2 regions of the Salipiger sp. PrR002 genome follow, and region 2 is predicted to be linked to the other one. Evidence: riboswitches for the same ligand, from Rfam matches in the RefSeq annotation. Region 2 holds a riboswitch; the other holds the start of a gene.
The links. Region 2 has a riboswitch for cobalamin ahead of G0A00_RS13705 (TonB-dependent siderophore receptor). Riboswitches for the same ligand answer to the same signal wherever they lie in the genome.

Region 1 (14,609 bases), on a different contig from region 2:
GGCGTGGTGAACATCATCACCAAGCAACCCGACGAAGATCTGCTGCAGCTCAGCACCTTCTTCGATGTGCCCGAAAGCAGCAGCGAGGGCATGACCCAGCGCTACAACCTGCTCTGGGCAAAGCGTCTGACCGACACGCTCGGCCTGCGCTTTTCGACCAGCTACAGCAAGACCGATGGCGACGAGACCGACATCAACGAGGCCGAAGCCGAATGTGAGACGGATGAGGAGACCGGCGAGGAAAGCTGCTATTCCGACTCCGGCAACGAGGGCGTGATCAACAAGGACGCCTCGCTGCGCCTCAGCTGGGAGCCCAGCGATATCAACCGTTTCGACGTCGATCTGGGCTGGTCGCGTCAGGGCAATATCTATGCGGGCGACACGCTGCTCGGCAATGGCATCGGCAACGACTCGCGCGAGGATGTGAACGAACTGGCCGAGGATGGCTCCGAGACCAACTCCATGGAGCGTTACACCTTCGGCGTCACCCACAACGGCAGCTACGGCTGGGGTGAGACGATGAGCTATCTGCAGTTCGAGCGCACGATCAACGAGCGCCTGACCGAAGGCGGCGCAGGCGGTGGCGAAGGCGCGATCAACTCGCAGAGCGACTGGGACATCGTGACCCTGAACGCCCTGACGGCAAAGCACGAGAGCTATCTCAACCACAGCACGCTGGGCCGCCCGTCGGCGCTGACGCTGGGGGCCGAGGCGCGCTATGAGACGCTGGACCTCAGCGGCTACAACTCGTTTGCCACGGTTGAATCCGACGACTTCGATCCGGCCAGCGGCGACGAGCTCACCGAACAGGCGACGCTTGGCCTCTATCTCGAAGACAACATCGAGTGGACCGACAAGCTGACGCTGACCCCCTCGGTTCGCCTCGATTACGCCGACACCTTTGGCTACAACTGGTCGGGCGGGCTCAACGCGTCCTATGCGATCAACTCCGCTTGGACGATCAAGGGCGGTGTGGCCAAAGCGTTCAAATCGCCGACGCTCTACCAGTTGGCCGACAACTACGTCTATGTGACCTCGGGCAATGGCTGCCCCTATCCCTATTACCGCAACGGGCCGTGCTATGTGCTGTCGAACCCGGACCTGAAGCCCGAGACCTCGATCAACAAGGAAATCGGCATTCAGTACACCGGCATGAACGGGATGAACGCCACGCTGACCTACTTCCACAACGACTACCGCGACAAGATCCAGTCGGGCACCGAACAGGTCGGCACGGCATCGGTCTATCAGCGCGGCGCGTGGCGGGATGGGCGCCTGTACCAGTGGGAGAACATTCCCCAGTCGCGCGTGCAGGGTCTGGAGGGCAGCTTTGCCACCCCGATCGGCGAGGACTTCAACCTTCGCGTCAACGGCACCTATATGATCGAGTCGGTCCAGCAGCTCGAGCTTGAGGGTGGTGGTTCGGTCGAAGTGCCGCTGTCGCTGGTGCCCGAGTACACGATCAACGCCGCCTTGGACTGGCAAGCGAACGAGCGCATGACGGTGACGCCCTCGCTGACCCACTACGGCAAGATCGAGGCCACGAGCTACAGCGCCACCACGGGCTATGAAGAGGATGACAGCGAGGACCGCGATCCCTACACGCTGGTCAATCTCGGCGTGACCTATCAGTTCGACAACGGCTTTAACCTGAAGGCCGGGGTGACCAACCTCTGCGACACCGAAATCCTGCGCTCGGGCGACGGGGCCAACACCTACAACGAGCCGGGGCGGGCTTATTACTTCGGTCTGACCAAGACCTTCTGAGCTTGCTCAGTTCCCAAGATAGAGCGCCGTCCGGTCCGTCCGGGCGGCGCTTTTTGTTGGCGCTCTGGTGTCGGCGCTTTGCATAGGCGGGCCGTCACCCCCCCCTCGTCCCCCATGCGCGGGACACAAAAAAGGCGGGCCGGAAATCCGGCCCGCCTGATGCGTTGAAGATGACTGCGATCAGTGCGTCGCGTCAGCGCCGCGTACTGCGGCCACGTCGCTTGCGCTTACCGCACCGGCGTCGTTGCCCCAGGCTTTGCGCAGCCATGTCGCCAGCTCGGCCACTTCGTCATCCGACATACGGTCGGCATAGCCCTGCATGCGCAGCGTCATCGGACGCTTGGCCGTGCCCGGCACCTCGGCACCGTTCAGGATCACCGAGATCAGCGGCTTGGTTTCCGAGCCCGTCACCAGATGGTTGTCCTGCAGTTCCGGGAAGATGCCCGGAGCGCCCTTGCCGGTGGCAAAGTGGCAGCCGATGCAGTTGTCGGTGTAGAGACGTGCGCCCAGCGGCATTTCGGGATCCGCCGAGATCAGCATCTCTGCAGTCTCGCGGCCCGCATCATCCGCTTCGGGATCCGGGGTCACGATCGGGCCCGCATCAGCGACGGTCTCGGGGGTCTCGACCTTTGCACCATCCATCCCCTTGAGGAAGGCGGCCATGGCGAGGTTGTCCTCATCGGTCAGATACTGCAGCGAGTGTTCGACCACGAGGCCCATCTCGCCGTTGGCGGCGGAATGCGCGTTGCGGCCGGTGGCAAGGTAGTCCGCCAGTTCGCCCACGCTCCACGCCTGCGGAGCAGAGCCTTCGCCGCGCAGCGCCGGCGCGTTCCAGCCGTCGATGACGCCGCCGGTGAGGAAGCTGTCCTCATCCGCCGTCACACCGTCCTGCGACATGAAGGGCGTACGGGGGCTGTGGCACGCGGCGCAGTGGCCGGGGCCTTCGACGAGATACTGGCCACGGTCCTGCAGTTCGGACGCGCCCACCGGGTTGAACCCGGCGTCATGGGTCAGCGCCAGCCAGTTCCACGCGCGGATGCCAAAGCGCAGGTTGAAGGGGAACTTCAGCTGCGTTTCCTGCACCTCGTTCGACACCGGCTCGACCTCTGCCATGAGGTAGTCATAGAGGGCACGAATGTCCTCTTCCTTCATCAGGCGATAGTTCTCGTAGGGCATCGCCGGATAAAGATGGGTGCCGCCCTTGGCGATGCCGTCGACCATGGCCGCGCGGAAGTCGTCATAGGACCACTCGCCGATGCCGGTCTCGGCGTCGGGGGTGATGTTGGTGGACCAGATGGTGCCCATGGGCGAGGCGATGGCGCGGCCACCGGCAAGCGGCTCGCCACCCTCGGCGGTGTGGCAGGCCACACAGTCCGAGGCATGCATCACATATTCGCCCTGACCGGGTTCGGGCTCCCAGTTGGCAGCCAGTTCCTCAGCCGGTGCGCTACGCTGCACGGGCACGAAGATGAAGGCGAGCAGGCAAACGATGCCCAGAACCACGAGGCCGCCGATAATGCGGAGAAAGGTCTTCATTTACGTTCTCCTCAGACCAGCGGACGGGGGTTCGAGAGGTACTGCGTGCGGATCGCGTGCACCGTGTGATAGGCCAGACCGCCCACAAGCCCGGTCGGGTTGTACTGGGTGTTCTGCACGAAGTTGCCCGCGCCCATGGCGAACACGTTGTGCGCCTTGAAGGTCTGGGAGTAGCGGTTGACCGCGCCTTCCTGCGCGTTCTCGGCCATGATGTGACCACCGGTGTTGTGCGTCGTCTGATAGGGACGCACGTCGTATTGCGCACCGATGTCCTTGAAGCCCGCCTGCATGATGTCGGGGTTCATCGAAGCAGCCAGCGGCTCCATCTTCGACTTCATGAACTGGTTCATCTTCAGGTCGTTGTCCTGCCAGTTGAACGTCATGCGCATCAGCGGACGGCCGTGGCGGTCGGTGTAGGTCGGGTCGAGGTCGAGGTGGTTGTTCGCATAGGACATATGCGAGCCGTGCGAGCCGATCGACATCGCGTGGCCGTACCACTCGCCGATGCCTTCCTTCCAGCCCGCGCCCCAGCTCGGCGTGCCCTTGGGCAGCGGCATGTTGCGGATCGGCTGACCGTTGAACGTGCCCGCGCGCCAGTAAGAGCCGCCGATGAAGCCTTCGGCGCCAAAATCGTTCTGGCTGATCGAGAAGTCATCGATGACCATACCGTTGGCGCCATGGCCGACGAACGGGTTGAACTCGGCGTCCTTGAAGAACATCGAGACGCCACCGTTCATCTGGTAGGCGTAGTTCTTGCCCAGCGTGCCGGTGCCAGTCAGCGGGTTGTAGGCCTCGCCGAGACCCGACAGCAGCATCAGGTGCACGTTGTTGAGCTGGTAGCTCGACAGGATGACGATATCGGCGGGCTGGAACACTTCTTCCTGCGCCGCTTCGTCCCAGTAGGTCACGCCGGTCGCGGTCTTGCCGTCCTCGGCCAGTTCCACGCGCAGCACCTCGGAATTGGTGCGATACTCGAAGTTCGGCATGCGCTTCAGCGCGCCGAGGATCGCCGTCTGCGGCGAGGACTTGGAGTATTGGTAGCAGCCGTAGCGCTCGCAGAAGCCGCAGAAGTTACACGGCCCCATCTGCATCCCATAGGGGTTCACATAGGACGCGGACGCGATGCCTGCCGAGGCCGGGAACGGGTGGTAGCCCATTGCCTTTGCGGCTTCTTGGAACTTTGCCGAGTCGTAGGTGGTCGGCAGCGGCGGCATCGGGAAGTCTTCCGAGCGCCAGCCTTCGAACGGGTTGCCGCCTTCGCGGATCTCGCCGTTGAGGTTGCCCGCGTAGCCGGAGATGCCCGCGACCTTCTCGAACTGGGTGAAGAACGGCTCGAGCTCGTCGTAGCTTACCGGGTAGTCGCGCAGGTTCATGCCCTCGGGAATGATCTGCTCGCCCCAGTTGTCGCGCACGTGGCTGCGCAGTTTCAGCTCAACCTCTTGCGGACGCCAGTTGAGGCCGTTCCAGTGCGTGCCAGCACCGCCAACGCCATTGCCGGGCAGGAAGGATCCAAGCGAGCGGTAGGGCAGCGCGCGTTCGCCGCCGTCGCGGCGCACGGTGACGGTCTGCTGGCTCGGCTTTTGCATCATCTTCAGACGCACGCCGTATTTCAGTTCGTCGATCTGCTGCGGGTATTCGAAGTTGGGGACGGTGCTCTGGTCATGGCCGCGCTCCAGCGCGACGATGTCGAGGCCTTCCTGCGCCAGCTCGATGCCTGCGATCGAACCGGTCCAGCCGAGGCCGACAATGACCACGTCCTTCTTTTTTTCCTGACGTGCCATTCTTATGCCCTTTCGCCGCTGATCGAGACCGGACCAAGCGGGTATTTCACGTTGTGGCGCTCGGGCCATTCCCGATAGGCCGCGCGGGCGCCGGGGAAGCCGATGTAGACCCACGACTGCATGCCTGCGTTGCCGCCGTATTGCGGGTCGGCAAAATAGCCTTCCTTGGTGTTGCTCAGCAGCAGACCCCAAAACTCGCGCAGCTCGTTGGCCAGCGCGACGTCGCCGTTCTGCAGCGAGGTGAGCGAGGCGTCCTGCTGCTCGGGCGAAAGATCGGCAAAGGCCGCGCCATGGGTCTCTTCACACCACGCGTTGAACGCGGGGATCGCCTGACGATAAACCTCGGCGGGGTTCAGCGGCGTCTGCCAGCCACGCGCGGGCTCGGCGGCGGCGTCATGCGGGCCTTCCATGTACCAATCGTCGGCGGTGCCATAATCACCGGCAAGCTGGCGGTCGATAAACACCGGCACACGCGCTTCGATGGCGCCGGGGCCATCGCCTTCGGAGGGGATGAGCCGCGCGGTCGCAGCCATCACAAAGGCCCATTCATCGGCGCTGAGATATTCGCGTTCGTATTGGTCGAGGGAGACGGGCGCCGGGGCTTCTTGCGCAGAGGCAGAGGCGGCGAGACCCGAAAGGGCGACACCGGCGGCGGAGGCTTTGAGAAAGCCCCGGCGGCTCGGGTATCCGGGTAGATCGGTCATTTTGGGGGTGTCCTGCCGGGATTAGGTGGAACAAATGTGCGCTCGCGCGGAGCGACACTTTGCCGCCCTACGCCGCGTCACTTTGACTTTCAAGACGACCGCACCCCGCGCAAAGCCGCTATGCTGTCAGGTCATAAGGTGCTGAACATACGCCACGAAAACGTGACATAGCGCGGCGCGAGGGGATAATCCTTCAAAATGAGGGCCTCTGCACCGGGCAGCATGACACAATTGTTTAGCGCTAAACCACTCTGGTAGGATTCCCGCGCACACTCGGTGTGCGGAAATGCAGAGGTCGCGTTTCCTTGGCGTGACCGCCGCGTTCACCGATCCGGCACGCAGCGTCCCCCTGCGGCAGCGCATCACTGCGGCATATTGGCTCGGAAAAGCAGACGCCGCGGTCAGCAGGGCTGACCGCGGCGCGGAAATCTCTCACAATGAAGGCTGGCGTCAGAAGTCCCAGTCTTCGTCCTCGGTGGCCACGGCCTTGCCGATCACATAGCTCGAGCCCGAGCCCGAGAAGAAGTCGTGGTTCTCGCTGTCCGGGCTCAGCGCGGCCAGAATAGCGGGGTTCACCTCGGCAGCTTCAGGCGGGAAAAGCGCTTCGAAACCAAGGTTCTGCAGCGCCTTGTTCGCGTTATAGTGGAGGAAGGCCTTGACCTCTTCCGTCAGCCCGATGCCGTCATACAGCTCTTCGGTATAGCGCGCCTCGATGTCGTAAAGCTCGAACAGCAGCGAGAAGGCGTATTCCTTCAGCTCGGCCTTGCGCTCCTCGCTCTCGCGCTCCAGCGCGCGCTGGAATTTATAGCCGATGTAATAGCCATGCACCGCCTCGTCGCGGATGATCAGGCGGATGAGGTCGGCGGTGTTGGTCAGCTTGGCACGGCTGGACCAATACATCGGCAGGTAGAAGCCCGAGTAGAACATGAAGCTCTCAAGGAACACCGAGGCGACCTTGCGCTTCAGCGGATCGCTGCCCGCGGCATAGGTCTCGAGCACCGCGCGCGCCTTGGCCTGCAGATGCGGGTTCTCTTCCGACCAACGGAAGGCCTCATCGACCTCGCGGGTCGAGCAGAGCGTCGAGAAGATCGAACTGTAGCTGCGCGCGTGCACCGCTTCCATGAAGGCGATATTGGTCAGCACCGACTCTTCGTGCGGGGTCTGCGCATCGGGCATCATCGCCGGCGCGCCGACGCTGTTCTGGATGGTGTCCAGCAGCGTGAGCCCGGTGAACACCCGGATGGTCAGCCGCTGCTCGGCCTCGGTCAGCGTCGCCCAGCTCTGCACGTCGTTCGACAGCGGCACCTTCTCGGGCAGCCAGAAGTTGACGGTCAGACGGTTCCAGACCTCGAGGTCCTTCTCGTCCTGCAGCCGGTTCCAGTTGATCGCCCGCGGCACGGCGGGGGAGGTGACACTGTCCTTCATCGGATCATCCCATTCGCGGGCCATCGGCCCTCTATCATCCAGAGCGCCCCGCGCCCCTTTCATCTTTCCAAAAATACTCCGGGGGTGCGGGGGCAGAGCCCCCGCGGCCGCCTCAGAGCGTGCAGGACACGCAGCCCTGCACCTCGGTGCCCTCCAGCGCGGTCTGGCGCAGGCGCACGTAGTAGATCGTCTTGATCCCCTTCTTCCACGCGTAGATCTGCGCGCGGTTGATGTCCCGCGTGGTCGCCTCGGCGGGGAAGAAAAGCGTCAGCGACAGGCCCTGATCCACGTGTTCGGTGGCGGCGGCATAGGTGTCGATGAGCTTCTCCGGACCGATCTCATAAGCGTCGCGGTAATACTCGAGGTTCTCGTTGTTCATGAAGGCGGCCGGGTAGTAGACGCGGCCGATCTTGCCTTCCTTGCGGATCTCGATCTTCGACACGATCGGGTGGATCGAGGAGGTCGAGTTGTTGATGTAGCTGATCGAGCCGGTGGGCGGCACCGCCTGCAGGTTGCGGTTGTAAAGCCCGTGCTCCATCACGTCGGCCTTCAGCTGCTCCCAGTCAGCGCGCGTCGGCAGGGTGATGCCGTCGAACAGCTTGCTGACGGTGTCGCTCTGCGGCAGCCAGTCGCGGGTGACATATTTCTCGAAGAAGCTGCCTTCGGCGTATTTCGACTTCTCGAAGCCTTTGAAGGTCATGCCTTTTTCCCGCGCCATGGCGCAGGAGGCGCGCAGCGCGTGATAGGCCACGGCGGCGAAATAGACCGAGGTGAACTCGACACCCTCGTCCGAGCCGTAGTGCACATGCTCGCGCGCGAGATAGCCATGCAGGTTCATCTGACCAAGGCCAATCGCGCGGCTCTCGTCGTTGCCGCGGCGGATCGAGGGCACGCTGTCGATCGCCGACATTTCCGACACGGCGGTCAGCGCGCGGATCGCGGTCTCGATCGACGTGCCGAAGTTGGGGCCGTCCATGGTCTTGGCGATGTTCATCGAGCCGAGGTTGCACGAGATGTCGGTGCCCAGCTTCGAGTAGCTCAGGTCGTCGTTGAACTCCGACGCCTCGGCCACCTGCAGGATCTCCGAGCAGAGGTTCGACATGGTGATGCGCCCGTCCACCGGGTTCATCTCGTTCACCGTGTCCTCGAACATGATGTAGGGATAGCCGCTCTCGAACTGGATCTCGGCCAGCGTCTGGAAGAAGGCGCGGGCGTTGATCTTGGTCTTGCGGATGCGCTTGTCCTCGACCATCTCCTCGTATTTCTCGGTGACCGAGATTTCCGAGAAGGGCACGCCATAGACCTTCTGCACGTCATGCGGCGAGAAGAGATACATTGGCTCGTTGCGTTTGGCGAGTTCGAAGGTCACGTCGGGGATCACCACGCCAAGGCTGAGGGTCTTGATGCGGATCTTCTCGTCGGCGTTCTCGCGCTTGGTGTCGAGGAACTTCAGGATATCGGGGTGGTGCGCGTTCAGATAGACCGCGCCCGCGCCCTGACGGGCCCCAAGCTGGTTGGCGTAGGAGAAGCTGTCTTCGAGCAGCTTCATCACCGGGATGACGCCCGAGGACTGGTTCTCGATGCCTTTGATCGGCGCACCGGCCTCACGGATGTTGGTCAGCATCAGGGCGACGCCGCCGCCACGCTTCGACAGCTGCAGCGACGAGTTGATCGCGCGGCCGATGCTTTCCATGTTGTCTTCGATGCGCAGCAGGAAGCACGAGATCAGCTCACCCCGGCTCTTCTTGCCCGCGTTGAGGAAGGTCGGCGTGGCGGGCTGGAAGCGGCCCGACAGGATCTCTTCCATGAAGGACATCGCCAGCCCTTCGTCGCCGCGCGCCAGCGCCAGCGCCACCATCACCACACGGTCCTCGTAGCGTTCGAGGAAGCGTTTCCCGTCGCGGGTCTTCAGCGTGTAGGAGGTGTAGTATTTGAACGCGCCGAGGAAGGTCGGGAAGCGGAACTTCTTGGCAAAGGCCGCGTCCCAGATCTTCTGCAGGAAGCTCTGCTCATACTGCGCGAGAACCTCGGCCTCGTAATAGCCCTCGTCGACGAGATAGCCCAGTTTCTCGGTCAGCGAGTGAAAGAACACCGTGTTCTGGTTCACGTGCTGCAGGAAATACTGCCGCGCGGCCATGCGGTCCGCCTCAAAGCGGATGTTGCCGGCCTCGTCATAGAGGTTCAGCATCGCGTTGAGCGCGTGGTAATCCAGCGTCTCGTTCAGGCGGTCAAGCATGGGGTCCCCCAGAAAGCGTCGAGCCCGTCGTTGACGCGGGCGAAATCCTTGGTCGTTCCCGCCAGCTCGAAGGAATAGAGCAGGGGGACATTGCATTTTTGCGCGATGACGCGGCCCGCAAGGGCGAAGGTCTCGCCGAAGTTGCGGTTGCCGCCAGCGATCACGCCGCGCAGCAGCGCGCGGCGGGACGGGTCATTGAGAAAGCGGATCACCTGTTTCGGCACCGCGCCCCGGCCCTCGCCATCGGCGTAGGTCGGGCAGATCAGCACGAAGGGGTCGGCGGTCTCGGGCGTCATCTCTTTCGGCGACACCGGGATGCGCAGCGCCGCCCGGCCAAGGCCAGAGATGAAGCGCGCGGTGTTGCCGCTGGCAGAAGAAAAATAGACGAGCCCGGACATGGCCGATCCCCTCGAATGATCAGGAGGCGATGCGTGCGATCAGGTCGGGGCGGAAGCCCGACCAGTGGTCCTCGCCCGAGGTGACCACGGGCGCCTGGCGGTAGCCCATCTCGGTGACGCGAGCCATGGCGTCGGCGTCCTCGGTCAGGTCGATCACGTTGTAATCGATGCCCTTGGCGTCGAGCGCGCGGGTGGTTGCGGTGCACTGCACGCAGGCCGGTTTCGAGTAGACGGTGATCATGCTCTTGCGTCCTCAGCTGTGAAGGGGAGGGCGCGCCGCCGGACAGGCCTTTTGCCTGCCGCCGTCTGATCACGCCCCGAACCCTCCGTTCGTGGTAAATTCTATCCGGCTTCCGGCAGGTCTCCTGGCTTTGCGGGTCGTGGTTCCGGCCGCGCCTTCCCGGGATATCCCAGTGGCTCTCAGGGCCTTCACTCGCCGCTTACAGTTGCGGGGGCAGCACCGGAATCAGACCGGTTTCCCTCTTAGCGCCGCGCCGGGCCGTCACCCGACTCGATGAACCGAAAGCAACTACATGTAGATCAGTTCACCAATAGGCCGTCAACATACAGTTAGCGGTGGGCGGATCGGAAAACGCAAGATGATGTGGAATGAGGCAGATGAGACACGCGGCGCAGGTGGCGCTACGGAAAGCCTGCGGTCCAGAGACCACATCCGCCACCGCAGCGCCAGACGCCGCGATCCGAGCCCGCCCTTGCATCATTGAGGGGTGGACGGTTGGGCCCGCCGTGTGCGGTCGAATATGGTGCGGAATTCGCGGCAAAATCGCCGATGTCCCGACGCCCCAGTCAGACTTTGAGGCCGCCATGCACGGAGGGCAAAGCAGAAATGCAGCCTTTGCCATTGCGAGCAAAAGTCAGGCTTACTATCTTCTGCTCACAACGCTGAAACGCGTTACGGGATTTCCCGGGGTTTACTCCTCCTCCCTCAAGCCCCGGAAATCGGCGGCGACCCTTCTCCTCCTCCCTTGGGTCGCCGCCTTCCTCCCGTATCTTCCCCAAACGCGATCCTCCCCATATCGACAGCATCCCTTTGTGGCTGACCCCGCGTGGGTGGCGCTGTACTGATCCTTTCGCGCAGACGCCGTCGGGCCTCATGGTCCGCGCATCCCGTGCCATAGGAGTTTCGCATGCCCCATATCGTTCTCGTCGCGACCGGAGGCACCATCGCCTCTTTTGCCCAGACCGAAGGGGGCCCCGTAACCGCCGGGCTCACCGGCGACGCGCTGCTGAAAAACCTGCACGCCCCTTTGCCCGGCATCGAAGTCACCGTCGACAACCTTCCTGCGGCGGGCAGCAACGCGCTGACACTCGAGACGGTCCATAGCTTCTGCCGCCATATCGACGCGCGCCTTGCCGAGCCGGGCGTCGATGGGGTGGTCGTCACCCATGGCACCGACACGATGGAGGAAAGCGCCTTCCTCGCCCGCCTGCTGGTCAAATCCGACAAGCCCGTGGTCTTTACCGGGGCGCAGCGCCACGCGGGCCAGCCCGACACCGACGGGCCGCGCAACATGCGCGACGCGCTGCTCACCGCCGCCACGCCCGACCTGACCGGCGTCGGCGCGGTGATCGTCTTCGAGGGCGACATCCACGGCGCGCGCTACGTCAGCAAGGTGCACAGCTCGCGCGTCGACACCTTCCGCTCGAACGGCCACGGCAAACTTGGCGAGATCGACGAGGGCGAGGTGCATCTCTACTCCCGCCCGGCACGCCCGCGGTTTGTCATCGACACGCCCGCGCTCGATCCCGATGTCGAACTGGTGGCGCTGGGGCTCGGCAGCACGCCGCGCTATCTGCAATGGGCCGGGGCCAATGGCGCCAGCGGCGCGGTGATCGAGGCCTTTGGCCGTGGCAATGCGCCCAAGGGCTTTGCGGATGCCACGCGCGATCTGGTGGCGGCGGGCATCCCGGTGATCCTCGCCACGCGCTGCCCCGAGGGGCGCACCCGCGCCATCTATGGCTCCGACAGCGGCGGCGTCACCATGGTGGAGGCGGGCGCACTGCTCGCCGGGGACCTCAGCGCCGCCAAGGCCCGGCTGCTGCTGGCTGCGCTGCTGCCAACCCTGCCCACAGGTGCCGGGCGTATGGCGGCGATTGCCGAGGCCATCGCCAAGGTCTGACAGACCCTCTCGCGCGATTTTCCGCGCGGGCACGGGCATTTCCGCGGCGGATGCCTATCTCTAGCGAAGGCAAGAGACAGCAGGACCCCGCAGATGAGCAGTTTCCCCGATCGGATCGGCCCGATCCTCTATTTTCGTGCCGCAGAGGCAGATGCGCTGCGCGTCGCCGCGCTTGTGGTGCGCCCCGAGGGCGAGCCGCCCGGCGAGATGCTGGCGGGCGGCATAAGTGTCGCCCCGCTGCCTCTGGCCGCCTGCGAGGGCCGCCAGCTTTGGCGCTATGATCTGACGCTGCCGCAGGACGCGCCGCACTACAGCTTTGAGGGCACCGAGCGCCGGGTGCAGGCCGATCTCTCCGGCGACCTGCGCATCGCCTTCGTCTCCTGCAACGGCGAAGAGCATGGCGACCTTGGCCGCGACGCCGAAGAGCGCAACGCCATGTGGCAGCGCCTGCTTGGCCAGCACCGGGACAGCGCCTTTGGCCTCATGCTCATGGGCGGCGACCAGATCTATGCCGACGAAGCGACCGACGGCCATCCGCTCAGCGACGAGTGGCCGGACGATATTCCCGAAACCCCCACGCCCGCGCAGCTTGCCGATCTCGAACGCCACCTGCGCGCCCGCTTCTACGAGCGCTACCTCAGCACCTTCTCGGCCCCCGGATTTTCCGAGGTCTCCGCCGAAGTGCCCGCGCTTTGCGTCTGGGACGATCACGACATCTGCGACGGCTGGGGCTCGCTGCACCGCGACGCCACCCGCTCGGCGGTGGGGCAGCTGCTGTTTCGCGTCGCGCGCGAGACCTATCTTCTGTTCCAACATGCGGCGCGCGAAGAGGATGTGCCGCAGCTTTTCCTCGACCCCGAGGGGCGCAGCCTGTCATGGCGCCACGAGCTGCCCGGTCTGACGCTCTTTGGCCCCGACCTGCGATCCGAGCGGGGGCGCCGGCAAGTCATGGGCGCGCCGGGCTGGCAGGGCGTCACCGAAACCGAAGGCGGCCCGCATACGTTCCTCGTCTCCTCTGTGCCGCTGCTCGGCCCGCGCCTGTCGCTGATCGAGGGGCTGATGATGGCGATCCCGAAGATGCAGAAATACGAGGACGATCTGCGCGACCAATGGCAGAGCCGCGCGCATCGCGACGAATGGCGGCGGATGCTGAGCGAAGTGCTGCGAATGCGCCGCGCCGGGCCGGTCACCGTGCTGTCGGGCGAGATCCACCTCGCCACTCGCGCCGAGATGGGGGCGGGCGCGCATCTCATCCACCAGTTGGTCGCCTCTGGCATTTCGCACCGCGCGCCGCCGCGCGCCTATGCGCTGGGGCTGGGCACGCTGGCAGGACTGGGCGAGGCACCGCTGCCCGAGCATCCGATCCGCATCCGCCCGTTGCCCGGCCAAAGCACGCGCTACGCGGCAGAGCGCAACTACCTGCGGCTGGAGCGCCGCAGCGGGCAGTGGCGCGCGATCTGGGAGTTAGAAGGCAGCGGCCCGACCCCGGCCATGGCACTGTGATTGCACTGTGACGGCTCGCCTGGTGCTATGACGCCGCCATGTAACCGGCACGTGACATAAATGCAGCATGTGAAACTCATAATTTCTTCCGGGGCGGAATGACGCAGGCGCAACGTCAGGTGGTACGAATCACCTGACCCGTCCGGCCCGTCTGGTTAGACTGCCCGTGCAGGAGGGAAGACGGCGTCGAGCCGGGCAGGGTCCGCCAAAGACCCGCGCCAGCGCCCCGCGCCCTGCCTTCGTCCCGCGCAAGGATGACCATCCTATGGGAGAATTGACATGGACGGAAACGACATCAGCACCGCAGGCAAATGCCCGGTGATGCATGGCGGCCTGACCGAGCGGGGCCAGTCGGTCACCAGCTGGTGGCCCAAGAGCCTCAACCTCGACATCCTCAGCCAGCACGACCTGAAGACCAACCCGATGGGGCCGGACTTCGACTATCAAGAAGAGCTGAAATCGCTCGACGTCGAGGCGCTGAAGGATGACCTCCGTCAGCTGATGAAGGACAGCCAAGCGTGGTGGCCCGCCGACTGGGGGTCCTACGTCGGCATGTTCGCCCGCGTCGCGTGGCACGCGGCAGGCTCTTACCGTCTCGCCGATGGCCGCGGCGGCGGTGGCACCGGCAACCAGCGCTTTGCACCGCTGAACTCTTGGCCGGACAACGTCAACACCGACAAGGGCCGCCGCCTGCTCTGGCCGATCAAGAAGAAATACGGAAACAAGGTCAGCTGGGCTGACCTGATGATCCTCTCGGGCACCATCGCCTATGAGGTCGCGGGGCTGAAAACCTTTGGCTTCGCCTTCGGCCGCGAGGACATCTGGCACCCCGAGAAAGACGTCTACTGGGGCGCCGAGAAGGAATGGCTCGCCGCCTCCGACAACCGCTATGACGACGTGTCGAACCCCGCGACCATGGAGAACCCGCTGGCGGCCGTGCAGATGGGCCTGATCTACGTGAACCCCGAGGGGGTGAACGGCCAGCCCGATCCGCAGAAGACCGCCGAGCAGGTCCGCGAGACCTTCAAGCGCATGGCGATGGATGACGAGGAAACCGCCGCGCTCACCGCAGGCGGGCACACCATCGGCAAATGCCACGGCAATGGGCGCGCCGAGAA
Region 2 (14,609 bases):
AAAAGACCGGGCGATTGCGCAGGGTGACCGACAGATCGGACAGGCTCAGCAGGGTCATGCGCGTTCTCCGCGGCTGCGCCAGACGAGATGCAGGAAGAAGGGCGCGCCGACGAGGGCGGTCAGCACGCCGAGCTTCAGGTCGCGCTCGGGGGCGACCACCCGCACCGCGATGTCGGCGGCCAGCAGCATGGCCGCGCCGCCCGCCGCCGAGACCCAGAGCAGCGCGCCGGGCCGTCCGCCCACGGTGCCGCGCAGCAGATGCGGCACAACCAGCCCGACAAAGCCGATCGCCCCGGCCACAGCCGTGCCCGCGCCAACGACGCAGGCGGTGCCCAGCACCACGCGCAGGCGCAGCCGCTGCAGGTTGATGCCCATGGAGGCCGCGGCGTCCTCGCCCAAGGTCAGCGCATCCAGCCCGCGCCCGACACCGGCGAGCAGGACCACGCCCACCGCCATGAAGGGCAGCGCCAGCCAGACGTGCAGCATCGAGCGGTCGGCCAGCGATCCCATCATCCAAAAGACGATCTCGCTGGCGGCGAACGGGTTGGGCGAGAGGTTCAGCACCAGTTGCGTCAGCGCGCCCGCCACCGCCGACAGCGCAATCCCGGCGAGGATCAGCGTCAGCGTCTCGCCGCCCCGCCCGGCCAGCAGCATGAGGATCAGCACGGCAACCACCGCGGCGGCCAGCGCGCTCAGCGGCAAGGCGAGCGCGAAGGCGGCGGAGAGCCCGGTCTGGATCGCCAGCACGGCGCCAAGCGCGGCGCTGGCCGAGACCCCTAGGAGGCCGGGTTCGGCGAGCGGGTTGCGCAGATAGCCCTGCAGCGCCGCCCCCGCCAGCCCCAGCGAGCCGCCGATCATCAGCGCCAGCAGCATGCGCGGCAGGCGGATCTCGCGCATCACCATGGGCAGCGGGCCGTCGCCGCCCGCGACCAGCGCGCGCAGGCTCTGCGGCAGGGTCGCATCGGCGGGGCCAAGCGACAGCGAGAGTGCCGCCAACGCCAGCACCAGCGGCAGGAGAAGCGCGAGGGCGCGGGTCATTTGATCTCCTTGCGGAAGTCGGTGAGGTCGGCAATGGCCCGCAGCACGTGTGGGGTGCCGCAGATCCAGTCGCTGCCGGTCATCTGATGTCCGGCGCGCGCTTCACGGATCTGGCGCAGCACCGGATGCGTAAGGATTTCCTCGGAACGCGATGCGCCGGGGTAGGAACGGGCGGTGATCAGCGCATCGGGATCGGCCATGGCCAGCGCTTCCAGCGGCAGATGACCGCCGCCGCCGGGACCGGCGATATTGTCGAAGCCCGCGGCCAGAAGGATTTCCCCGGCCAGCGTGTTGTCGCCCGTGGTGTAGCCATTGGCGTAGTAGAGCGCGGCGGTGGGGTGGCGTGCGATCTCTGCGCGCAGGGCGGCGAGCTGCGTTTGAAACTCAGCGATGAGCGCCTCGGCGCGGTCTTCGCGGCCCAGTGCCACCCCGACAGCGCGAATGCGGTCCGGCACATCGTCGAGCGAATAGGCGGGCGGCAGGGTCAGCACCTCTGTGCCGAGGCGCCGCAGCATCTGCACCGCCGCCTGCGCGGTGAAACTGCCCGAGATCACCAGATCGGGGCGCAGCAGCCAGACCTCCTCGGCCTGCCCGTGGTTCGCAGGATAGGCCCGCGCCTCGTCGGCCATGGCCGAGCTATGCGGGTCGCTTGCCAGATTGGAGACAGAGACCAGCTGACCCGGCGCGGCCAGCAGCATAGCCAGTTGGTCGGTGCAAAGGTTCATGGAGACGACGCGCGCCGGTGGCTCGCCCGCCGCGCCCGCAAGCGGAGCGGTGGCTAGGGCAAGGCAGAGCAGCGCGCGCCGCAGCATCAGAAGCTGCCCCGGACGCCGAAATAGGCGGCGCGGTCCGAGGTGCCATAGCCCGTCACGGTTTGATAGTCCTCGTCGAAGAGGTTCTCGACCCGCAGGTAAAGCTCGGCATTGTCGCTCAGCGCGTAGCGGAAGTTCACATCGGCGACGGTGTAGTCGGGCAGGGAGTCGTTGGTGTCCTCCACCCCGGCGACGTGGCGCACCCGGAAGGCACCGCTGAAGTCATCGGTGAACGCCGCATCAAGCGTCAGCGCAAGATCATGCAGCGGCACGCGGGTGAGGCGGTCACCGGTCTCGGCGTCTTCGGTGTCGGTCCATGTGTAGGCCGCCGCCAGCCCAAGCCTGTCGGTGATCTGCGTTTCTCCCGACAGCTCGACACCCTGCATCCAGCTTGTCCCTTTGACCTGCGAGTACGCCCAAGTGTCGTAGTTGTACTCGATGAGATCGGTGATCTCGGTGCGGAAGAGCGTCGCCGTGATCTTGCCGCCGTCAAAGCGCTTCTCGGCGCCAAGCTCGTAGCTGAGCGAGGTCTCGGGCTCGAGATCGGGATTGCCGGCATAGGCGTTGTAGCGCTCGTAGAGCGAGGGGGCCCGGAAGCCGGTGCCGACGCTGGCGCGCAGGGTGACATCATCGCTGGGCAGATAGGCCAGCGAGATGCGGCCGGTGGTCTTGCCGCCGAAATCCGAGTGATCGTCGTGGCGCAGGGCGGTCACCAGTTCGACCTGGTCCGACAGGTGCCAGTTGGCCTGTGCCCAGATGCCATAGGTGTCCTGATCACCCTCGTCGCCGTCATTCTCATACTGCTCGCGGGTGGCATCGGCGCCAAAGGTCAGCGTGGTGGCCGAAAGCTCTGCTTGTCCCTGATAGCCGAGCGTCCAGCGCTGACCATAGAACGGGTAGTCATAGCCGTTGCTCGAAGTCGAACGTTCGTTCTCGAAATACTGGAGCGAGAGCTCGTGGCTCAGCGCGCCCGCGTCGATGCGGGCAAAACCGCGCAGACCGTATTGCTCGCTCTTGGAGACCTCGTCATGGGTGCCATCGGCAAGGACAGGGTAGCTTTCGTCGTATTCGGTTTCGGTCTTTTGCCAGAAGCCGGATGCGCCCAGAGTGACCGTATCGGTCAGCGCATAATCGCCCGAGAAGCTGAGCCGCGTGGACTCGTGGCTGTCCGCCTCGTCATTGCCGTCGTCCTCGTCGGCGGCAGAGAAGCCATCGGTCTCGACCCGGCTCAGGGTGGTGGCAAAGCTGCCGCGCTCGCCCAGATAGCCGAGGTTGTAGCTCAGTTTGCGGGTGTTGTAGCTGCCGTATTCGGCGGCGACGTTCTGGCTGAGGCCGGGCTCCGTCGGGCGCGCGGTAGTGATGTTGATCACACCGGCGATGGCCTCGGAGCCGTAGAGCGCCGACTGCGAGCCTTTCAGCACCTCGATCCGGCTGATGTCTGCGGTGGTCAGCGCGCCGAAGTCGTATTCGATCTGCGTGCCCGACGGGTCGTTGACGTTGATCCCATCGATGTAGACGCCGATGTACTGCCCGCTGGCACCGCGGATGCGCAGCGTGGTGTTGGTGCCGATGCCGCCGTTGGTGGTCACGCTGATGCCCGGAAGGCTGGCAAGATAGTCGGCGACGCGAGTCTCGCCGGTCTTCTCCAGATCTTCCTTGGTCACAACCTCGACCGTCGCGCCGCTGCGCTCGAGCTCGGTGCTCTCGCCGCGGTTGGCGCTGAGGGTGATGGTGCCGAGGTCGTAGCCCTCTTGCGCGTAGGCGGCGCTGGACAGGCTGGCTGCCGCTAGGGCAGTTGCGGCGCGCAGGCCGAACAAAATGGGTCGCTTCATTGTCCCTTCTTCCTTTTTATGTGTCGTAAGAAGGGACTCCCCCTTCCGCAGACGGTTAGCGTCATGCCACCTCTACGGAAGGTCCGTCGCCCGCAGCGCTCCCCGCGCCGGGACTGGGTGATCGGCTTCGGCAGGTCTCCTGACTCGCGGGTCACAGCTTCGCCGGGTCTTCCCGCCCCCGAAGGGAGCAGTGACATGGTCCGGCATCGCTCTCCGCCTACAGTTGCGGGGGCAGTTGCGGAGTTGGGCCAAGGCCCGCACCGCATTCCCTATTCACCGAGCGGCAGGCCGCCCGGAACCGAAGCAGGCACCGAATAGCGGCTAGATCGCCGCCGCGCAACAATCACAAACGGTCAGAGGGCGCGAAGGGGGCGGCGAGGTGTCGCGCCTCTGGGGAGGATCAGCTCAGCTGCGCAGCCCGTCCACAACCGGCTGTCGCAGCACCATTGCGGCGGGCAGCAGCGACAGCAGCATGGTCACCGACACGAAGCCTGCAAGGAAATGCAGCTCGCCCCATCCTAGCGGGGCAGAGATGGCGATATCGGTACGGGCGGTGACCACGCGCGATAAAAGCTCAGCCGCGCCCCAGCCGACCCCGAGCCCCAGCACCGCACCGCTGAGCAGCAGCGCCGCGCTGAACGCCCAGACTGTGGCAAAGACAAAGCGGCGCGGTGCACCCAGCGCGCGCAGCAAGGCAATCTGGCGGCGGAAGAGGCGGGTGAGGATGAAGAGGCCCAGCAGGACCGAGGCTGCGACCAGAACCTGTGTGACCAGCGCCATGAGCGACATCGCCTGCCGCACGTCGCCCATTACCCGGTAGAGGCCGGACAGCACCGCGCCGGGAAAGAAGGCCATGGTCTCGCCATCGCGGGTGAACTCCGAGCGTAGGGCATAATTGGCCCAAAGCTCGTCGGAGCGGATCACCACCGCAGGCGTGCCGGGGAAATACTCGGGATCGAAGGGCGGGCCGATCTGGGTGTCGCGATCCGGCGCGTGTCCATTCGCGAGACCGTGGATTTCCCAGACGTATTCGACCGGGATGAGGATCGCCCGGTCCCATGGCGTGCCCGTGGGAGCCATGCGCCCGGTGACGGTGATGCCGTCGCCATGACCGTGCTCATCGCCATGCGCCTCGGCATCGGCGGCGTCGCCAACCCCATGCGCCGGGGTGAACTGCGCGCCGATCTGCAGCGGCACCAGCGCGCCAATCACTGCCTCGTCGTGATCCTGCCAGAGACTGCCCTCGATACGATCATCGCTCAGGTGGCGCAGAAACTCGGCGGTGGTGCCCACCACGGGGGCGGTGCCATAGCTGTCGCCAAAGGCCAGCGGCGCGGCGATGGCCACATGCTCGTGGGTCTCGATCTCGGCATAGGTGGCGCCCGAGATCAGCGCCATATCCGAAGGCTGCAGGAACACCGAGGCGAAAAGTGCGGTAAGCTCGCTGCCCGGCGCCGCGACGATGAGGTCGAACTTGTCGGCGGCCTGCGCGGTGCCGTGGCGCAGCCCGCGCTCCTGCGCGAGCAGCCCGACGCCCATGCCAACTGAAATGGCGATCAGCAGAACGAAAAGCGCGGCGCTGGTCCGGAACCGGCTGAGGAACCCGCGCAGCAGCGGCCAAGGTGCGTAGCCGCGCAGCACCAAAAGGCCGGTGAGCAAGGCAGGCAGCAGCAGAACGATCAGCAGGCCGATGTCCTGCGCCAGCACCGGCAGGCTGTCCCAGAGCATCCTCATGCCGCCACCTCGTCCTGTGCGAGGCGTCCGTCGGCGATGGTCAGCACCCGGTCCATCCGCGCCAGCAGCGCGGCATCGTGACTGACGGCGATCAGCGTGGTGCCCTGCGTTCGTACCAGCCCAACCAGATCGTCGATCAGCCGATCGGCGTTGGGGCGGTCGAGGCTCGCGGTCGGCTCGTCGGCCAGCAGCACCGGCGCTTCGGCGGCCATGGCGCGGGCGATGGCGACGCGCTGCCGCTCACCACCCGAGAAGCTGGTCACACGCCGATCGGTGTCGGAAAGCCCGAGCGCGGCGAGGCGCTGGGCGGCGCGCTGGCGCAGGGCGGCACGCTCGGCGCGCGGGCGGAAGAGGGCGGTGAGCGCGGCGTTGTCCAGAGCGCCAAGCTCCTCGAACAGCAGAAAGTCCTGAAAGATTATGCCGATGTTTCCGGCGCGGAAGCGCGCGCGGCGCTCGGGGCTCTGCGCAAGCAGGTCGCTCTCGCCCCAGCGCACGGAGCCGGTGGCGCGCTCGAGCAGCCCGGCGATGGCGTAAAGCAGCGTGGATTTGCCAGCGCCAGAGGCACCGCGGATGCCGATCAGCGCGCCCGCCGGGGCGGAGAGGCTGGGCACGTCCAGCAGAACACGATCGCGGGGGCTGCGCACGGTCAGCCCGGAAATCTCGAGTGGGAGGGACATGGCGGATCAGCCGTAGCTGGCGTCGGTGAGGCGCATCATGCTGAGGAACCCGGTCTCTGGGTCTTTGTAAGCCCCGAGCTCCAGCACGCCGCTGGTGACGATTTTCACATTGAAGGGCGTCACATCGACGATGCGCTTGGTGTAGACCGCGACGATGTCATTGGGCCATTCGGCCTCGGTCTCGCAGAAGGGGCAGACCGCCATGGGCATCTTGGTGAGCACGAAAAACCGGCTCTCGGCCTTCAGCGGCGGCGCCATGAACCCTTCGACCGTCAGGCGCTTTCCGGCGCTGGTCTTGGCGAGGTCCGAGAGGCCGCGGCCCTTGGCCTGATAGAGCTCGCGCACTTTCAGCGGGTCTTCGGCGGCGGCAGCGGTGGCAATGAAGGGTGTGGCGAGGGCGGAGGCGATGAGCCTGCGGCGGGTCAGCATTGGGGTACCTATCGGTCGGAACGGCAGCGGGGGCGGTCAGTGCCGCCCCCGCCCAGCATATCAGATCAGGGTCACTCGGCGGCGACGGCGTGGTTCATCACGTGGAAGATCACGTTCTGCTCGATGGTGCCGTCGAAGAGATGCGACCAGGGGCCCTTGGCGTAGACGGCGACGTCTTCACCCGAGTGGCTTTCCGACGACTTGGGGATCAGCGCCTGCTGCACGTAGTCGATGTCGGTCGCCTCTTCTTGGGTTACATCGGGGCGCGAGCCGGAGTAGTCGTTCTCGCCTTCGCCCTTGGTCAGCACCGAGCCGGCACCGTTGAGGTAGCCCACCACGGTGTAGGGCTTGCCATCATCGGCCAGCACCAGCTCGTCCGAGTGCATCTCGCCGGTCTTGGCGACGTCGTAGCACAGACCCTCGATCGGGGTGCCGCGGCCGCAGTAGCCGTTGAAGGCAATCGAGTGCTCGTGGTCGGCGGTGACGATGATCAGCGTGTCGGCGTCATCGGTCAGCTCGTCGGCCATGGCCACGGCGTCGGCGAAGGCCATGCCGTCGATCATCGTGCGCTTGGCGTTGCCGGCGTGGTTGGCGTGGTCGACGCGGCCCGCTTCGATCTCGAGGTAGTAGCCGTTGTCGTTCTTCGACAGATACTCGATCGCCGCCTTGGTCATGTCGGCCAGCGAGGGCTCGTCATCGTCGGCGCGGTCGGCTTCGTATTCCATGTGGCTGTCGTTGAACAGCGCGAGGATCGGGGTCTCGCCGTCGAGGTTGAGGCCGCTGAAGGTCTCGGTGTTCCAGGCGTATTGCGTGCCCTTGCCGGTGGCCTGCTCGATCAGGTTGACGCCATCGGGACGGCGGCCGTTGCCGCCCTCGTCGAGGGTCACATCTTCACCGGCGAAATAGCGACGACCGCCGCCCATGGCGAGATCGACGACACCCGCGTCCATCTGGTCGATCAGCTGGGCCGCGATGTCTTTCTGCGCGGTGCAGCCCTCGGGCACTTCGCCTTCCCAGTTGCGGTTGGCGGTCTTGGCGTAGACGCCCGCCGGGGTGGCGTGGGTGAGGCGCGCGGTGGAGATCACGCCAACCGATTTGTCCATGCCGGTGACGATCTCGGCGAAGGTGGTCAGCTCGTTGCCTGCCACGGTCGCGCAATCGTCGTGGATCGCGTCGCCGCCGAGGTTGATCAGGTTGAAGCGCTGCTTGACGCCGGTGTTCATCGCGCCCGCGGTGGGGGCCGAGTCCGGGGTCTGGGCGTTGATGTTGTAGGTCTTCACCAGCGCGCTGTGGAAGTCGGGCGTCTCATAGGGCAGCACGTGCTCTTCGCCGAGTTTGCCTTCTTGCTGACCGGCATAGAGGCGGGTGGCGTAGTTGGTGCCCACGCCGTTGCCGTCGGCAACCAGCAGGATGACGTTCTTGGCACGGCCGGTGTTCACTTCGCGGTTGATGATCGCCTGAATGGCGTCCTGACCGGCGGTGAACCAGGCGTCATTGGCCTGCGAGATGTCCTGAGCGCTGGCGGTACCAGCGGCGAGGATCATGGCGAGAGAGGTGGTGGTGAAGATCGTTTTCACGACTGTGACGCTCCGAAGTTCGGGGGGCAGAGCCCATTGCACGGTTGAGGGTGTCGGGCGCTTCAGACATGACGCGGATAACAGCCACGTGATGGTTTCGTGACACCTCTGCGACAGTTCGCGCCCGTCCCGCCCATGTCCTGCACAGCTGTGCGGTTTGTCGTCTGAAAGCGGCGGCGGAACGTCCGCGCTTTTGGGAAAAATGCTACTGAAAGAAGTACTGCGCGTAGATCGGCGTGCAGCCTGCGCCGAGGGCGCGCGCGTTGGCGCCAACCTGTGCCGCTTCGGGGCGGGGGGGCAGCATGCCGCGAGTGTCGAGCCTCTCGAGCGCGTCGCGGGTGCGCGTCACCACCCGGTCGCGCACGTCAGCGGGCATGGCTCCGTCGATCAGCGCCACTTCGAAGTCCATCACCGAGCCGATCGAGCGGATCGCATGCGCCAGCGCATCGCCGGTGCGGTCCACCCAAGGGCCGATCTGCGCCTCGAAGGCGCGCCAGTCCTGCGGCTGCGTCCAAAGCGCCGTGGCATCAAGCCCGTCGGCGACGATCGCCGCCTCCAGAAGATAGAGCGAGGCGGCGTCGATCAGCGGCAGTTCCCCTCCCTCGGGCGCAGGCACGCGCAGCGATCCGAAAGCACCCGCGTTGTTATGCGCGCCGACGGTGACGCTGGAATTCAGCACCACGCCGCCGCCGATGAAAGACCCGATAAAGAAATACGCGTAGTCGCCGAACTCGCGCCCGCGGCCAAAGACATGCTCGGCGCGGCAGGCGGCGGTGCCGTCGTTTTCGGTGAAGAGCGGCAGCTCCGAGGTCTTGGCGATCTCTTCCTGCACGTTGATTTCCGCCCAGACGCTGAAATCCACCGGCGCGCCAAGCACCTCGGTCCAGCTCCAGATCTCCGAGGGCGCGGCGATGCCGATGCCGCAGAGGCGCTCGCGCTGGTAGGCGCTCAGCCCGTGCGACAGCTCGTCCATGCCAGAGGCGAGATAGGCGAAGATCTCGGCGGGCATGGGGTAACGGTAGGTGGTCTGCGACTGGCCGAGCACGTCGCCGAGCAGGTTCATCACCACCAGATCGGCGGAGCGGCGCCCGATCTTCAGGCCAAACGACAAAGCCGCATCGGGGTTGAGCGTCATCGGCACCGACGGCTTGCCGACCCGCCCGCGCTTTGGTTCGCCGCGCAGCAGGAATTCCTCGGCCTCGAGCTTGCGCAGGATGTTCGACACGGTCTGCGCCGACAGCCCGGTGTGTTTGGCGATGTCGCTGCCCGGCAGGGCGCCATAGCGTTGGATCAGCGACAGGATCAGCCGCTCGTTATGAGCCCGCACGCCGATCTGATTGGCGCCGTCGCTGAGCTTGCGGATCTCGCAGATGTCCATGGCCCGCTCTCCTCCGGGTCTCTTTCTCTTGGGCCCCAGACTACCCGCTCTGGTTAATAAATCAATTTTAATTATTTATTGACGCAAAGTCAGAATCGACGGTATCAACATGGGCAATCCGTTGGAGGACGGAGAGTTTCACGGCGGCCAACGTGCCGCCACACGACCCAGAGGGAGGAGGAGACCCCATGAAGAAGCTGATTTCCGTCAGCGCGTTCGCGCTGCTCGCATCCACCGCCGGTGCCTTTGCACAGGAGGGCGGCAGCGCCTGCCTGATCACCAAGACCGACACCAACCCGTTCTTCGTGAAGATGCGCGAGGGTGCCGCCGCGAAGGCCGAGGAACTGGGCATGACGCTCAACTCCTATGCGGGCAAGGTCGACGGCGACAATGAGACTCAGGTGGCAGCGGTCGAGACCTGCATCGCCAATGGCGTCGACGGCATTCTGATCACCGCGTCCAGCACCTCGGCCATCGTGCCGTCGATCCAGCAGGCGCGCGACGCGGGCATTCTGGTGATCGCGCTCGACACGCCGCTCGACCCCATAGACGCCGCCGATATGACCTTCGCCACCGACAACTATCTGGCCGGTGAACTGATCGGGCAATGGGCCGCCGCCAAGCTTGGCGATGCTGCCGCCGATGCGCGTGTGGCTTTCCTCGATCTCGACGTCAGCCAGCCCACCGTCGGCGTGCTGCGCGATCAGGGCTTCATGAAGGGCTTTGGCATCGACACCAAGGACGAGAACAAATGGGGCGATGAGGATGACAGCCGCATCGTCGGTCACGACGTGACGCAGGGCAACGAAGAGGGGGGCCGCAAGGCGATGGAGAACCTTCTTGCCACCGACCCGATGATCAACGTCGTCTATACGATCAACGAGCCCGCCGCTGCCGGTGCCTATGAGGCGCTGAAGGCAATCGGACGCGAGGGCGACGTGCTCATCGTCTCGGTCGATGGCGGCTGCCCGGGGGTGAAGAACATCGCTGAGGGCGTCATCGGAGCCACCTCGCAGCAATACCCGCTGCTGATGGCGTCGAAGGGCATGGAGGCGATTGCCGCCTACGCCAAGGACGGCACCAAGCCCGAGGCGACCGAGGGTAAGAACTTCTTCGATACCGGCGTGGCGCTGGTGACCGATCAGCCCGTCGAGGGCGTCGAGTCGATCTCAGTCGAAGAGGGCACGGACCTCTGCTGGGGCTGATCCCTGACGTTTGCGGCCCGCGCGACAACCGCGCGGGCCGCAGACAACCAACCGCAACCCGTGCGCGCATTGGCCGGTGAGGGGCCTGAGGCGCGCAAACGCGAGAGGAGGGCGCGACATGGCCGAAGCGGACAGATACGAAGACGTGGTCCGAACCCGGAGCGACGAAAAGTTCGCCGAGTTCGAGGACAGCGGAAAGGGCCTCTGGGGGCGCTTTCACGAGCTTCTGCACACGACCCCGGCCATCGTGCCGCTGATCGTGCTGATCGGAGCCTGCGTGGTGTTCGGGCTGGTGCTCGGCTCGAAATTCTTCTCGCCCTTCGCGCTGACGCTGATCCTGCAACAGGTGCAGATCGTCGGCGTGCTGGCCGCGGCGCAGGCGCTGATCATCCTGACTGCGGGCATTGACCTCTCGGTCGGGGCGGTGGCGGTGCTCTGCTCGGTGATCATGGGGCAGGTGACCTTCCGCTACGGCGTGCCTGCGGTGCTCGCCGTGCCCATCGGCCTTGCCTGCGGCACCGCCATCGGGGCGATCAACGGCTGGCTGGTCAGCAAGGTCAAACTGCCGCCGTTCATCGTCACGCTTGGCATGTGGCAAATCGTGCTGGCGGTGAACTACCTCTATTCCGCCAACGAGACGATCCGCGCGCAGGACATCGAGGCGCAGGCCCCCTTCCTGCAGTTCCTCGGCACGAAGTTCAGCGTCGGCGGCGCGGTCTTCACGCTGGGCGTGGTGCTGATGCTCGGTCTCGTTCTGGTGCTGGCCTATGTGCTGCGCGCCACCGCTTGGGGCCGTCATGTCTATGCCGTGGGCGACGATCCCGAAGCGGCGCAATTGGCGGGCGTCGACTGGCACCGCACGATCATGTCGGTCTACATGCTGGTCGGCTTCATCTGCGGGCTTGCAGGCTGGGTGATGATCGGGCGCTTCGGGTCTGTGTCTCCTTCCGCCACCACCGGCGTCATCGGCAATATTCAGGCGATCACCGCCGTGGTGATCGGGGGCATCTCGCTCTTCGGTGGGCGCGGCTCGATCCTCGGGGCTTTCTTCGGGGCGCTGATCGTCGGCGTGTTCGAACTGGGCCTGCGCATGGGCGGGGCCGACCCGCAGTGGACCTATCTTCTCATCGGTGTGCTGATCATCGCCGCCGTGACCGTGGACCAATGGATCAGAAAGGTGACGGCATGAGCCAGAAACCCGTTCTCGAAGGCCGTGGCCTTGTTAAGCGCTACGGCAAGGTAACCGCTCTGGACCATTGTGATTTCGACCTGATGCCAGGGGAAATCCTCGCCGTCATCGGCGACAATGGTGCCGGCAAATCGACGCTGATCAAGGCCCTTTCGGGGGCCATCCAGCCCAACGCCGGAGAGATCTTCCTCGAAGGCCAGCCGGTCAGCTTCGCCTCACCCAACGATGCCCGCGCCGAGGGGATCGAGACCGTCTATCAGACCCTCGCCATGTCTCCGGCGCTGTCGATCGCCGACAATATGTTCATGGGCCGCGAGTTGCGGATGCCGGGAGTGATGGGCTCGGTCTTCCGGAAACTCGACAAGCGCAAGATGGAGGAATTTTCGCGCCAGAAGCTGGCGGAACTGGGCCTGATGACGATCCAGAACATCAACCAGCCGGTCGAGACCCTGTCGGGCGGCCAGCGGCAGGGTGTGGCGGTGGCGCGTGCAGCGGCCTTCGGCTCGCGCGTGGTGATCCTCGACGAGCCCACCGCAGCGCTTGGGGTTAAGGAAAGTCGGCGGGTGCTCGACCTCATCCAAGAGGTGCGGTCGCGGGGCATTCCGATCATCCTGATTTCGCACAATATGCCGCATGTCTTCGAGGTGGCGGACCGGGTGCATGTGCACCGGCTGGGCAAGCGGCTCTGCGTGATCAATCCCAAAGAGCACAGCATGTCCGACGCGGTGGCCTATATGACCGGCGCGGCGGTGCCCGAAGGGGTGGCCGAGCCCGCCTGAGCGCGGGACGGCATCCGCAACTGACCTGCGAGGGGGCGGCGAAAGGCGCCCCCTTGTTGCGTCTTGCGGGTTCCCGCGTTTCGCCTTGAAACCTCGCGCGCCGCCTGTCTAGCTGGAGCCGAGGAACGGCGCACCCGCGCCAGTGAGGAGACCCCATTGATCATGACCGATGCCAAGACGCCCACCGCCCATTTCGTGACGCAGCGCGGAGGGGGGCGCTGATGGACGCCGTCGTCATCCACGCGCCGAAGGATCTGCGGCTCGACACCATCTCTGCGGCTCCTGCGCCCGGTCCCGGTGAGGTGCGCATCGCGGTGAGCCATGGCGGCATCTGCGGCTCGGACCTGCACTATTACCTGCATGGCGGCTTCGGCACGATCCGCATCCGCGAGCCCATGGCACTGGGGCATGAGGTCTCGGGGATCATCACCGATGTCGGCGCGGGGGTCAGCGGCCTGTCGGAAGGCGACAAGGTGGCGATCAACCCGTCGCGGCCCTGTGGCGACTGCGAATACTGCCTGCGCGGCATGGCCAACCACTGCCTCGACATGCGCTTTGCCGGGTCGGCCATGCGGATGCCGCATGTGCAGGGGTTCTTTCGCGCGCAGTTGACCCTGCCTGCGCGGCAGGCGGTGCTGCTGTCGCATGGCGCCGATCTGGCGCTCACCGCCATGTCAGAGCCGCTGGCGGTCTGCCTGCATGCGGTGCGGCAGGCGGGCAGCCTGATTGGCAAGCGGGTGGCGGTTTCGGGCTGCGGTCCCATCGGCTGCCTGACCATCGCCGCGGCGAAACTGGCCGGGGCCGAAGAGATCATCGCCACCGACATTTCCGCCGCCGCGCTGGAGGCCGCCCGCACCATGGGCGCGGACCGGGCGCTGAACATCGCCGAGCATGAGGGCGCGCTGAGCCCTCTACAGGCGGGCAAAGGGCAGGTCGATGTGGTGTTTGAATGCTCCGGTGCGCCGGTTGCGGTGGGCGCGGCCTGCGCGATCCTGCGCCCGCGTGGAACGCTGGTGACCGTGGGCCTTGGCCCCGAGACGCCGCTGCCGATGACCGTGATCGTCTCCAAGGAACTGCGCCTGATGGGCAGCTTCCGGTTCGATCCCGAGTTTGCCACGGCGGCGCGGCTGATCGACAGCGGGCGGCTCGACGTCAAACCGCTGCTCACTGGCGTGCTGCCGGTGGCGCAGGCGCAGGAGGCGTTCGAGCTTGCCGCCGACAAGACCCGCGCGATGAAGGTGCAGATCGCCTTTCCCGCGCCCTAACCCTGTGCCGACGCCCGGCGTGTCAGTGCGATGCGCCGGGCCAATGCCAGAAGGAACATCCCCGACAGGATCAGGATGATCGTCGGCGCAGGCGCGCTGTCGAGGTGAAAGCTGAGATAGGTGCCCGCCAGCATCGCACAAAGGTTGGCAAGGCTCGCCACCAGCATCATCCGCCCAAAGCTGCGCGCCAGCAGAAAGCCGATGGCACCCGGTGCGATCAGCAGACCGACGGCGAGGATCAGCCCGGTCGCGGTCAGCGTCGCCACGATGGTCAGCGAGATCAGCGTCAGCAGCCCATAGTGCAGCAGCCCGACCCGCAGCCCGCTCGCCCGCGCCTGTGCCGGGTCGAAGGCGAAAAGCAGCAGGTCCTTCCACTTCAGCAGCAGCGCGGCACTCACGCCCAGCGAGATCAGCCCGGCGGTCCAGAGGTCCTCGGCCCCCACGCCCAGCATGTTGCCAAAGAGGATATGGTCGAGATGCACATTGGTGTGGACCTGCGTGTAAAGCACGATCCCCAGCGCGAACATGCCCGAGAAGACCACGCCCATCACCGTGTCCTGCTTCACCCGGCTGTTGCCCGCAAGAAACCCGGTGGCCAGCGCCGTCACCATGCCTGCGGCAAAGGCCCCGAGGATCAGCGGCAGGTTCAGCACATAGGCCAGCACCACACCGGGCAGGATCGCATGGCTCACCG

Region 1: another riboswitch for cobalamin. It lies ahead of nrdH (glutaredoxin-like protein NrdH); the one in region 2 lies ahead of G0A00_RS13705 (TonB-dependent siderophore receptor).

Annotation. Positions count from the first base shown of each region.
Region 1 is NZ_JAAGOU010000009.1:69,179-83,787, forward strand. It holds gene G0A00_RS11505 (FepA family TonB-dependent siderophore receptor) at 1-1,767, shown strand, start outside; gene G0A00_RS11510 (cytochrome c) at 1,948-3,303, opposite strand; gene G0A00_RS11515 (GMC family oxidoreductase) at 3,315-5,084, opposite strand; gene G0A00_RS11520 (gluconate 2-dehydrogenase subunit 3 family protein) at 5,087-5,788, opposite strand; gene nrdF (class 1b ribonucleoside-diphosphate reductase subunit beta) at 6,239-7,213, opposite strand; gene nrdE (class 1b ribonucleoside-diphosphate reductase subunit alpha) at 7,326-9,449, opposite strand; gene nrdI (class Ib ribonucleoside-diphosphate reductase assembly flavoprotein NrdI) at 9,434-9,847, opposite strand; gene nrdH (glutaredoxin-like protein NrdH) at 9,867-10,088, opposite strand; cobalamin riboswitch at 10,185-10,386, opposite strand; gene G0A00_RS11545 (asparaginase) at 10,996-11,988, shown strand; gene G0A00_RS11550 (alkaline phosphatase D family protein) at 12,082-13,491, shown strand; gene katG (catalase/peroxidase HPI) at 13,771-14,609, shown strand, end outside.
Region 2 is NZ_JAAGOU010000011.1:135,348-149,956, forward strand. It holds gene G0A00_RS13690 (ABC transporter ATP-binding protein) at 1-58, opposite strand, end outside; gene G0A00_RS13695 (iron ABC transporter permease) at 55-1,038, opposite strand; gene G0A00_RS13700 (ABC transporter substrate-binding protein) at 1,035-1,850, opposite strand; gene G0A00_RS13705 (TonB-dependent siderophore receptor) at 1,850-3,682, opposite strand; cobalamin riboswitch at 3,794-4,000, opposite strand; gene G0A00_RS13710 (ABC transporter permease) at 4,088-5,416, opposite strand; gene G0A00_RS13715 (ABC transporter ATP-binding protein) at 5,413-6,093, opposite strand; gene G0A00_RS13720 (hypothetical protein) at 6,100-6,522, opposite strand; gene G0A00_RS13725 (alkaline phosphatase) at 6,594-8,066, opposite strand; gene G0A00_RS13730 (ROK family transcriptional regulator) at 8,305-9,477, opposite strand; gene G0A00_RS13735 (sugar ABC transporter substrate-binding protein) at 9,666-10,682, shown strand; gene G0A00_RS13740 (ABC transporter permease) at 10,801-11,871, shown strand; gene G0A00_RS13745 (ATP-binding cassette domain-containing protein) at 11,868-12,650, shown strand; gene G0A00_RS13750 (L-idonate 5-dehydrogenase) at 12,872-13,915, shown strand; gene G0A00_RS13755 (metal ABC transporter permease) at 13,912-14,609, opposite strand, start outside.